2 regions of the Cryobacterium sp. TMT2-17-1 genome follow, and region 2 is predicted to be linked to the other one. Evidence: riboswitches for the same ligand, from Rfam matches in the RefSeq annotation. Region 2 holds a riboswitch; the other holds the start of a gene.
The links. Region 2 has a riboswitch for thiamine pyrophosphate ahead of E3O47_RS07855 (ECF transporter S component). Riboswitches for the same ligand answer to the same signal wherever they lie in the genome.
Positions count from the first base shown of each region.

Region 1: another riboswitch for thiamine pyrophosphate. It lies ahead of thiM (hydroxyethylthiazole kinase); the one in region 2 lies ahead of E3O47_RS07855 (ECF transporter S component).

Region 1 is NZ_SOGC01000033.1:43,355-47,767, forward strand. It holds gene E3O47_RS08720 (TetR/AcrR family transcriptional regulator) at 1-388, shown strand, start outside; gene E3O47_RS08725 (hypothetical protein) at 518-1,279, opposite strand; gene E3O47_RS08730 (hypothetical protein) at 1,524-1,814, opposite strand; TPP riboswitch at 2,584-2,677, shown strand; gene thiM (hydroxyethylthiazole kinase) at 2,671-3,477, shown strand; gene thiE (thiamine phosphate synthase) at 3,474-4,127, shown strand; gene E3O47_RS08745 (bifunctional hydroxymethylpyrimidine kinase/phosphomethylpyrimidine kinase) at 4,124-4,413, shown strand, end outside.
Region 2 is NZ_SOGC01000028.1:87,162-91,574, reverse strand. It holds gene E3O47_RS07865 (energy-coupling factor transporter transmembrane component T) at 1-371, opposite strand, end outside; gene E3O47_RS07860 (ABC transporter ATP-binding protein) at 368-1,891, opposite strand; gene E3O47_RS07855 (ECF transporter S component) at 1,902-2,534, opposite strand; TPP riboswitch at 2,572-2,681, opposite strand; gene nhaA (Na+/H+ antiporter NhaA) at 3,042-4,413, shown strand, end outside.

The sequences.
Region 1 (4,413 bases), on a different contig from region 2:
CGCCACCGACCGCGTTCTCGCTATTCGTGAAGGCTCGAACCCAGCGGAGTACGCGCTGGAGGTCCTGAAAAACTTCTTGCCTCTTACCGCTGATAGTCGCGCGGAACTCGAGGTCAATATCGCGCTGATTGCGGAAAGCCCTGCGTTGCCGCAACTTGTTTCCATCAGAAATCGCGCTTACGAAGAACTGGGGAACGGCTGCCTCCGACTGGCCGAAAAGTTGGCCTGCAGGCCCAGCGGCCCTGAACTGGTAGAACGAGCGCGCCATTTGCACGCCGTTCTCGATGGCCTTGCCATTCACCTACTCATGGAACCACCCGGAAACGACAGCACCTGGGCAACCGTCATCCTCGAGAAAGAGCTTGCACGCATCATCAGAAACCGCTGACCAGCACCTAGTGCGGAGTCACCTGCGATCGGTGCATGCGGCCGGGCAATCCACGGATCCGTGCGGAGTTCCGCAAGAGGACCGTCTTACGGGCAAGAGCTTATGGTCTCGGCGTGGCTGACTCTCACGTCAGTGCGGCGATCGCAATTGGTCAGGGTCAGTGAGTGCCGTCTCGGGCGTGCAGCCTAATTCACCTGGCTGCAGCGTCACCGGGGGTGGGTAGACGTCGTCGACCGTCCCGTTCTCGCTCTTGATCAGGACGCAATCTTCGGCGGAACCGAACGCGACGCCGACCCGATCTCCGGCGCTGCTCACCTGGACGACGACCCGCGGCGGAGCGACGACCATGAACTCGCCGGTCGGAGTGGTGAGTTGCGCGGAAATCGCGCCGATGATCGCGTCTACCGTCGCCGGCGAACCAGTCTGCACTCGCGCGAGAAGCACCGCCGATGCCACCTCGCGCGCGGTGTCCGACACGACAGGGACGATGCTGTCGTCGACGCGAGGCGTCACGATGGCGGCATCCGGTGGGCAACCGATCGGGTCGATGCCGTCAGACGATTCCCATGTGCCGACCTTGCCGTAGTAGTCGAACTCGATTCGGAAGCAAAAGGGGCCAGGTGCGCCCGTGGACGCGTTCTTGAGCCCTGGCACGAAAACCCGGAAGTCGAGGCTGCCGAACGGTTCGCTTAGGTCGGTCGACTGCCGGGTGTCGACGCCGACCAGCTCGATGTCCGCGCTGTCGCTAATGGCTTGAGCGACCGCAGCGCGCGCCCAGCCGTCGATGTCGTCGGGTCTCTCCCCGCCGATATCGCGCGCGAGGTCGGCCGCCCGCACTTGCGCGACGACCTCCGGGGTGGCGTCGTCCGTGGAGGCTGACCCGGTCGTCAACGATGTCGGCTGTGAGCATCCGGTTAGGGTTAGCGCGCTGACCGCCATGAGGCCAACGAGGCGGGGAGTTGCCGTCATGAGAAAGGATGGCCTCAAGCCGGGCAATCGTGGTCGCGTGCGGTGCCCATACGACGACGCGCCTAGGTCGCGAAGAACCATGAGGGTGACTCCAATTTGCGACGCCATAACGTGGAGCCTATTCCTCGACGCACCTGAAACCGCGTCGTGGCTGTACGTCTGGCAGCTAGGGTAGCCCGCTGCAGGCCGACGTTGCGCTGATGGAGACGCCCTCGCTGGTGCCGCGGATGTGTAGTTGCAGACTATCGCCGGTGTAAATTTCGGTGCCTAATGCTCGATCGCTTCGGACGAAACCTTGTGCCTCCTCTGCTTTCGCGATCTCGGTGAATATTTCTTCCTGGCTGAGGCTCTGCCCACTGACGGGAAGAAGCACCGAACCCGTCGCCTTCATCGGATGCTGCCAGATTGCCCTGGCAGCCGAGTGACTGTCCCACATGTTCAACGTGAACGTCACCACAGCGGATGCACTTAGCTGTTTCTCTCTTGCGATCTCCGCGCGTCGAAACCTATGGGATACAAGACACTGACACCTGCTCCGGAGCGACGCGGGCATATAGCTAAATGCGCCAAATAGCGATCACAGAACGCCGCCACAGCGCGCTAAAGTCACAAACAAGATCGCCCGAGGCAACGTCGAGCGGGCGCGGATCAACGCAGCGACGTCACCACACACGCCGCCAATACCCGGCAAGGTCGTCGCCGAACTCATGTTTGGCTTCTGGACCTACCTCTTCGTGGACGCTCACGAGAACCATCTGGGTTCCTCATCTCCACAAAGCCTTCCCACCAGGTACCGACAGAAACCCGCTCAATGACGCATTGGCCGCGCTGCGAGATTTCCGAAACAGAGTGGCTCACCACGAGAACATCCTCAACGGTTCTGAAAGCAAACGCCGCCGAATTATCCACATCATCCGGTTGCTCTCTGCTGATGCGCTCGCTCACTTCAAAGCCAACAGCGAGGTAGCCACGATCCTGGCTGGCCGACCGTAGGGAAGCTTCTGAGACCAAGGTGCGCCGTCCTGGCGCGTCCCCGGTCAGCATCAGCCATCTAATTCTCGGTGTCTCGCAACTAACGATAAATCCGCCGCCCATGGAATACGAGACGCTCGGCCAGCTCTTGGAGCGCTCGCGCAATGACCTCGTTCCGTCGGCCAGTCGCCAAGATACTGGCTGCGTCCAACCATGAATTAGAACGAAGACGCTGCGATACGCTGGGCCATAAGCCAAGTGACACGGGGTGCTCCATCTGGAGCTGAGATAACACCCGTTGAACCTGATCTAGTTAGTACTAGCGAAGGGATGTCGCGCAAATGCGCACGCCAGAAGAACTTATTTCATTCACCTGTTCAGCGCTTGACGAGGTGCGGTCCCGCCCGCCCCTCGTGCAGTGCCTCACCAATAGCGTCGTGGTGAACTTCACCGCTAACGTGCTGCTGTCGCTCGGTGCGGCGCCCGCGATGGTCGACATTCCGGGCGAGGCGGGCGCGTTCGCGCGGATCGCATCTGGGCTGCTCGTCAATCTCGGCACGCCCACCGCCGAACAACGCGACGCGATGGTCGAGGCCGTCACAGCCGCGAACGATGCTGGAACACCGTGGGTGCTCGACCCCGTTGCCGTCGGTTTCCTGCCGGTGCGCACGCCGCTGTCCTTCGCCCTTCGCGACCTGCGACCCACGGTGGTGCGCGGAAACGCGTCGGAGATAATCGCGTTGGCGGGCGCCGGATCCGGCGGCCGCGGGGTGGATTCATCCGACGAGGTGGATGCCGCCCTGGCCGCGGCGCACGCGCTGGCCGGGATGACCGGTGGGGTGATCGCCGTCTCCGGGCCGGTCGACATCATCACGGATGGCCGTGAGTTGGTGCACATCGACAACGGGCATCCGTTGCTCACCCGCGTCACCGGCGGGGGCTGCGCCCTCGGCGCGGTCATGGCCGCGTTCGCCACGGTCGACGCCGACAGGTTCTTCACCACGGTGGCCGCGGCCACGGTGTACACCGTCGCGGCCGAGCTCGCGGCAGAGTCCGCCGCCGGTCCGGGCAGCTTCGCTGTCGCCTTTGTGGACGCCCTAGCCACCGTCAACGCGCAGGACATCGCACGCCGGGCGGTGCTCCGATGATCCTCGACCTGTCGCTGTACCTGGTGACAGACTCGGGGCAGGCCGCGGCGGCCGGGCGCAGCATCGTGGACGTGGTGCGGCACGCCGTTGCCGGAGGCGTGAGCGCCGTGCAGGTGCGTGAGAAGGAGACCGCCGGGCGGGAGTTCCTCGACACCGTGCTGCGCATCGCGGATGTGCTGCCCGACACCGTGGCGCTGATCGTGAACGACAGGGTCGACGTGTTCCTGGCCGCCCGTGCCGCTGGGCGCCGGCTGATCGGGGTGCACGTCGGGCAATCCGACCTGCCCGTCGGCGCGGTGCGCGACCTCATCGGGGGTGACGCGGTGATCGGGCTCAGCGCATCGACGGATGCCCAGCTGCGCCGCGCGGCCGAGGATCCTGCCCTGATCGACTACGTCGGCATTGGCGCACTGCACGCCACACGCACCAAGAGTGACGCGCCCCCTGCCCTGGGGCTGGCCGAGTTCGCACGCCTGGTCGGGGTCAGCACGCTGCCGAGCGTGGCCATCGGCGGGGTCGGCCTGCGCGACCTGGCCGCCCTCCGTGAGTGCGGAGCGGCGGGCGTCGCCGTGGTGTCGGCGATTTGTGCGGCACCGCATCCGGAGCAGGCGGCCCGCGAGTTGCGAGCCGCGTGGGGCGTGACGGCATGACCGGCGCATCCCCCCGCATTGCCCGCGTGCTGAGCATTGCTGGTACCGACCCGACCGGCGGAGCGGGCATTCAGGCCGACCTCAAAAGCATTGCGGCGAACGGGGGCTACGGTATGGCCGTGGTGACCGCACTGGTCGCGCAGAACACCCACGGTGTGCGCTCGGTGCACGTGCCGCCGGTCTCCTTCCTGCGCGAGCAGCTGCACGCCGTGAGCGACGACGTCGACATCGATGCCGTCAAGATCGGGATGCTGGCCGACGTGAACGTCACCCGCACCGTGAGCGG
Region 2 (4,413 bases):
AGCACGACCGACGGCAGTCCGATGGCGAGGATGCGCAGGGTCGTGGCGATGGCCAGCTCGAGTGATCCCTCGGTCACGTTCACCAGCCCGAAAGACCAATAGACCGCCCCGGCCGCCTGCCCGTAGAGCAGGGTGGTGACGCCGGCGGTGGGTGCGGCGATCCAGACCGGCAGGGTGCGCACCGCGAAGGCCTTCAGGGACAGCCCGGCCCAGAAGAAGAGCACGAACTCGCAGGCGAGGGCGACGACTGCGGAGACCCAGTCGATGGTGAGGATGAGCACGCCCGCCAGCAGCAGCGCGGCGGCCAGCTTCGCGACCGGGTTGATCCGGAAGATGGCCTGGGTTCCCCGGGCAGGCGTCAGCACGCTCACCGGGACACCGCCGCCCGCGGCGTGACGCTGCGGCCGGCCCGCCCGGCCAGATGGTACTCCCGGTCAGCCAGGGCGACCACGAAGTCGGTGTCGTGCGAGACGGCGACCACCGCGGTGCCCTCCCGCAGGAGTTCGTCGAGCAGGGCCACGATCTCCCGCCAGGTGCGCAGGTCCTGGCCGAAGGTGGGCTCGTCGAGCATGAGCAGTCGTGGCTGGGTGGCCAGCACGGTGCCCACCGACAGCCGACGTTTCTCTCCGCCGGAGAGGGTGAACGGGTTCGCCTCGGCCAGGTGGTCCAGGCGCAGGCGCTGCAGCACCTCGTCGACCCGGGCATTGATGTTCGCCTCCGGCCGTTTGAGGGCGCGCGGCCCTACGGCGAGTTCGGCCCGCACGGTGGCGGCCACGAACTGGTGCTCCGGGCTCTGGAACACGGTGCCGATGCGGGTGAGCAGCTGGCGGGACTTCCAGCGGATCGGTTCCTCGTCGGCCCCGCCGGCGAACTCCGGGCTCGCGAGAACCGCTCCCCCGGCCGGTTTCAGCAGGCCGGCGAGGGTGAGCATCAGGGTCGATTTGCCGGCGCCGTTCGGTCCGGTGACTGCCAGAGCGGTGCCGGCGTGCACCGTGAGGTCGATGTCCCGGGCGAGCACGTCGGCGCGCGTGCGCGCGACCGCGAGGCCGGGCGTGCGGAGCAGAGGGACCGAGCCGGGCGCCGACGCCGAGCTGGTCTCGCGCCGCGATGCAGTCAGGCCGTTGCCCCGCCCGGGCACCCAGACACCCGCGGCCGCGAGCCGTTCCCCCTGCCTGGTCAGCACGTCGTCGGGATGGCCGTCGGCCAGCACTCCCCCGGCCGCGTCGAGCACGATCACCCGGTTCACAAGGTTCTGCCAGACGGCGACCCGATGTTCGATCACGATGAACGTCGCCGCGGAGTTCTCGAGCACGCGGGCAACGGAATCGCGCACATCCAGCACGCCTCCAGGGTCGAGATTCGCTGTGGGTTCGTCGAGCAGCAGCAGCCCCGGCCGCATCGCCAGCACCCCAGCGAGGGCGAGGCGCTGCTTCTGTCCACCCGACAGCGACGACGTCGGATGGCTGAGCGGCAGGTTCAGGCCGACCATGTCCAGGGCGTCGCTCACCCGGCGCCAGATCTCTTCGCGGGGCACCCCCAGGTTCTCGCAGCCGAAGGCGACGTCGTCGCCCACCCGCGCCAGGATCACCTGGGAGTCAGGGTCCTGCAGCAGCAGCCCGGCCTGGCCGCGCGCTGCGGTCGGCTCGGCGCCGTTTACAAGCAGCTGACCGCGCTGCTCGCCCTCCTCGTCGCCGCCGAGAACCCCGGCGAGGGCGTGCAGCAGAGTGGATTTGCCGGCCCCGGAGGCGCCGAGCAGCAGCACGCGCTCGCCCGGCTCGATTCTCAGGTCGAGGCCGTTGACGGCCCAGCCCCGCCGCCCGGCATGCCGCCATCCCCAGCCGCGGGCCACGACGGACGCTCCCGAGACGGATGCCGCTGCTGCCGGTGTCATCGCCGTCCCCCTAGACCTGGGTGCGGTTCGATCGCCCGGCGGCGAACCGCGACAGTGCCCCGGTGCGGGCGAGGCCACGCATGGCCAGCCAGGACAGCAGTCCGGCCACGACAATGCCGGAGACGATCGAGGAGGCGGTGTAGATGGTGATGAAGGGAACGGCCGATCCGGGGTACCAGAGCAACAGGTCGTTGACGGCGAGGGCAAGGCCGGCACCCGCGCCGGCGAGCAGGGCCACGACGAGGCGGTAGTTGGCGTAGAAGAACAGCGCGAAGACCAGCTCCGCGCCGAGACCCTGCACCAGGCCGGAGACCAGGATGGTGGCTCCCCAGGCGGTGCCGCCGACCAGAGTCGACACGACCGCCGCCAGCAGCTCGGTGTAGAGCGCGGCGCCGGGTTTGCGGATGATGAGGCCGCCGAGCACGCCGGCGAACAGCCATCCGCCGCCCAGGAGAGCCTGCAGGCCCGGCAGCAGCGGGGTGAGCAGGCCGCTGAGCGGGTTGTACGCCTGGTTCCAGACGACGAAGATGAGCCCGCTGGCCACGCCGATGACACTGGCGATGACGATGTCGACGACCCGCCACCGGAAGTTACGCGGCTGGCGGGACGTGGTGGAGGTGAGAAGAGTTGTTGTAGCGTGCACTGGTCGTGCCCTTTCCGTAGATGGTTCCAGGGCACGGGAACGAGAAAATTTGCCTCCCTGCGCTGGCATGATCCAGATCAGGTTCGACGGTCGAAGCTTCAGAAGCTTCCTCTCAGCCCGGTTGACCGGACTCCCGTGTTCGATTCAAGTATAGACCTCGGCCTAGACTCGCGGGATGGAGTCCTCGCCTCGCCCCCGCATCACTGTCGGGCGCGAATGACGTTCACCGTTCCCCTGATCCTCGCCGGGCTGTTGCTTCTGTTGCTGCGCCACTTCATTTTGCGGCGACGACGGATGCGACGCGGGCTACCCGTGCGCGGACCCTGGCACATCCCCCGCAGCTGGCGGGAAGGGCCGGGCTCCCGCCAGCGGCTGGGACGCTGGCGGTGTAGCTGGCGCGGGCGGCGTTGACCGCCCGAACGCGGTACGCTCGACGTGGTGTGTCGGGAAGTCTGGTCGACAGCAATGTCCGTGTGCCACAAAATCCTGATTGACTGAGGCTCGTCCATGCCGAAACCATCACCTCTTCCTCCCACCCCGAAACTTAACGTCTTTCGCCGTAGCAGCTATCCCGAGTACCTGCACGTCTCGACGATCCTGCGCAAAGAGACCGTGGGCGGCGCTCTCCTGCTGGTGGCGACGGTTCTCGCGCTGACCCTGGCCAACACCGGGGCCTCCGATTTCTACTATGCGGTGCGGGACTTTCAGATCGGCTACGAGCCGTGGCACCTCAATCTGAGCCTCGGCGCGTGGGCCGCCGACGGACTCCTGGCGATCTTCTTCTTCATTGCCGGGCTCGAACTCAAGCGTGAGTTCGTCGCCGGCGATCTGCGCACCTTCAGCCGCGCGGTCGTCCCGGTCGCCGCGGCCGTCGGCGGCGTCATCGTTCCGGCTGTGATCTTCACCGCGATCGTGTTCAGCTCGGGGCCGGAAATGTTACGAGGCTGGGCCATCCCCACCGCCACCGACATCGCCTTCGCCGTGGCCGTGCTCGCCGTGATCGGCTCCAAACTGCCCAGCGCTCTGCGCATCTTCCTGCTGACCCTGGCCGTGGTCGACGACCTGCTCGCCATCGCCATCATCGCCTTCTTCTATTCCGGCGACCTCCAGCCTGTTCTGCTGCTGCTCGCCATCGTGCCGCTGAGCCTCTTCGCCTTTCTGGCGCATACGCACTCCTATCTGTTCGGCACCACCAGGTGGGCCGCGGGCGCCGTTCTGCTGCCGCTCGGCCTCGCCACCTGGGTTCTCGTGCACGGCTCCGGCATCCACGCCACGGTGGCCGGAGTGCTGCTCGGCTTCGCCGTGCCCGTGCTGCGCAGCCGACGTGGCGGCGGACCCGACGCCGGCCCGGGCCTGGCGCAGAACCTCGAGCACCGCATCCGCCCGCTCTCGGCCGGTTTCGCCGTGCCGGTGTTCGCGTTCTTCTCCGCCGGGGTCACGATCGGCGGCGTGTCAGGCCTGACAACGGCCCTCACCGACCCGGTCGCGATCGGAATCGTCGTAGCCCTGGTGGTGGGCAAGCCGGTTGGCATCATGCTCGCCACCTGGCTGGTCACCAAGACCACCCGGGGCGCCCTTGACCCGGACCTGGCCTGGGTGGATGTGATCGGCGTCGCCATGCTCGCCGGTGTCGGCTTCACGGTGTCGCTGCTGATCAGCGAGCTGGCTTTCGGGCAGGGTAGTCCGCACGACGAACACGCCAAGGTGGCTATCCTGACCGGTTCGCTGCTGGCGGCACTACTCGCGACCGTGGTGCTGCGGAGCCGCAACCGGCACTACGGGCGCATCGCCGCCAAAGAGGCGCTCGACGCCGACAACGACGGCGTCCCAGACGTGTTCGGGGCCGATCCGGCTCGCGACGAGCGGTTCGGCGGGCACT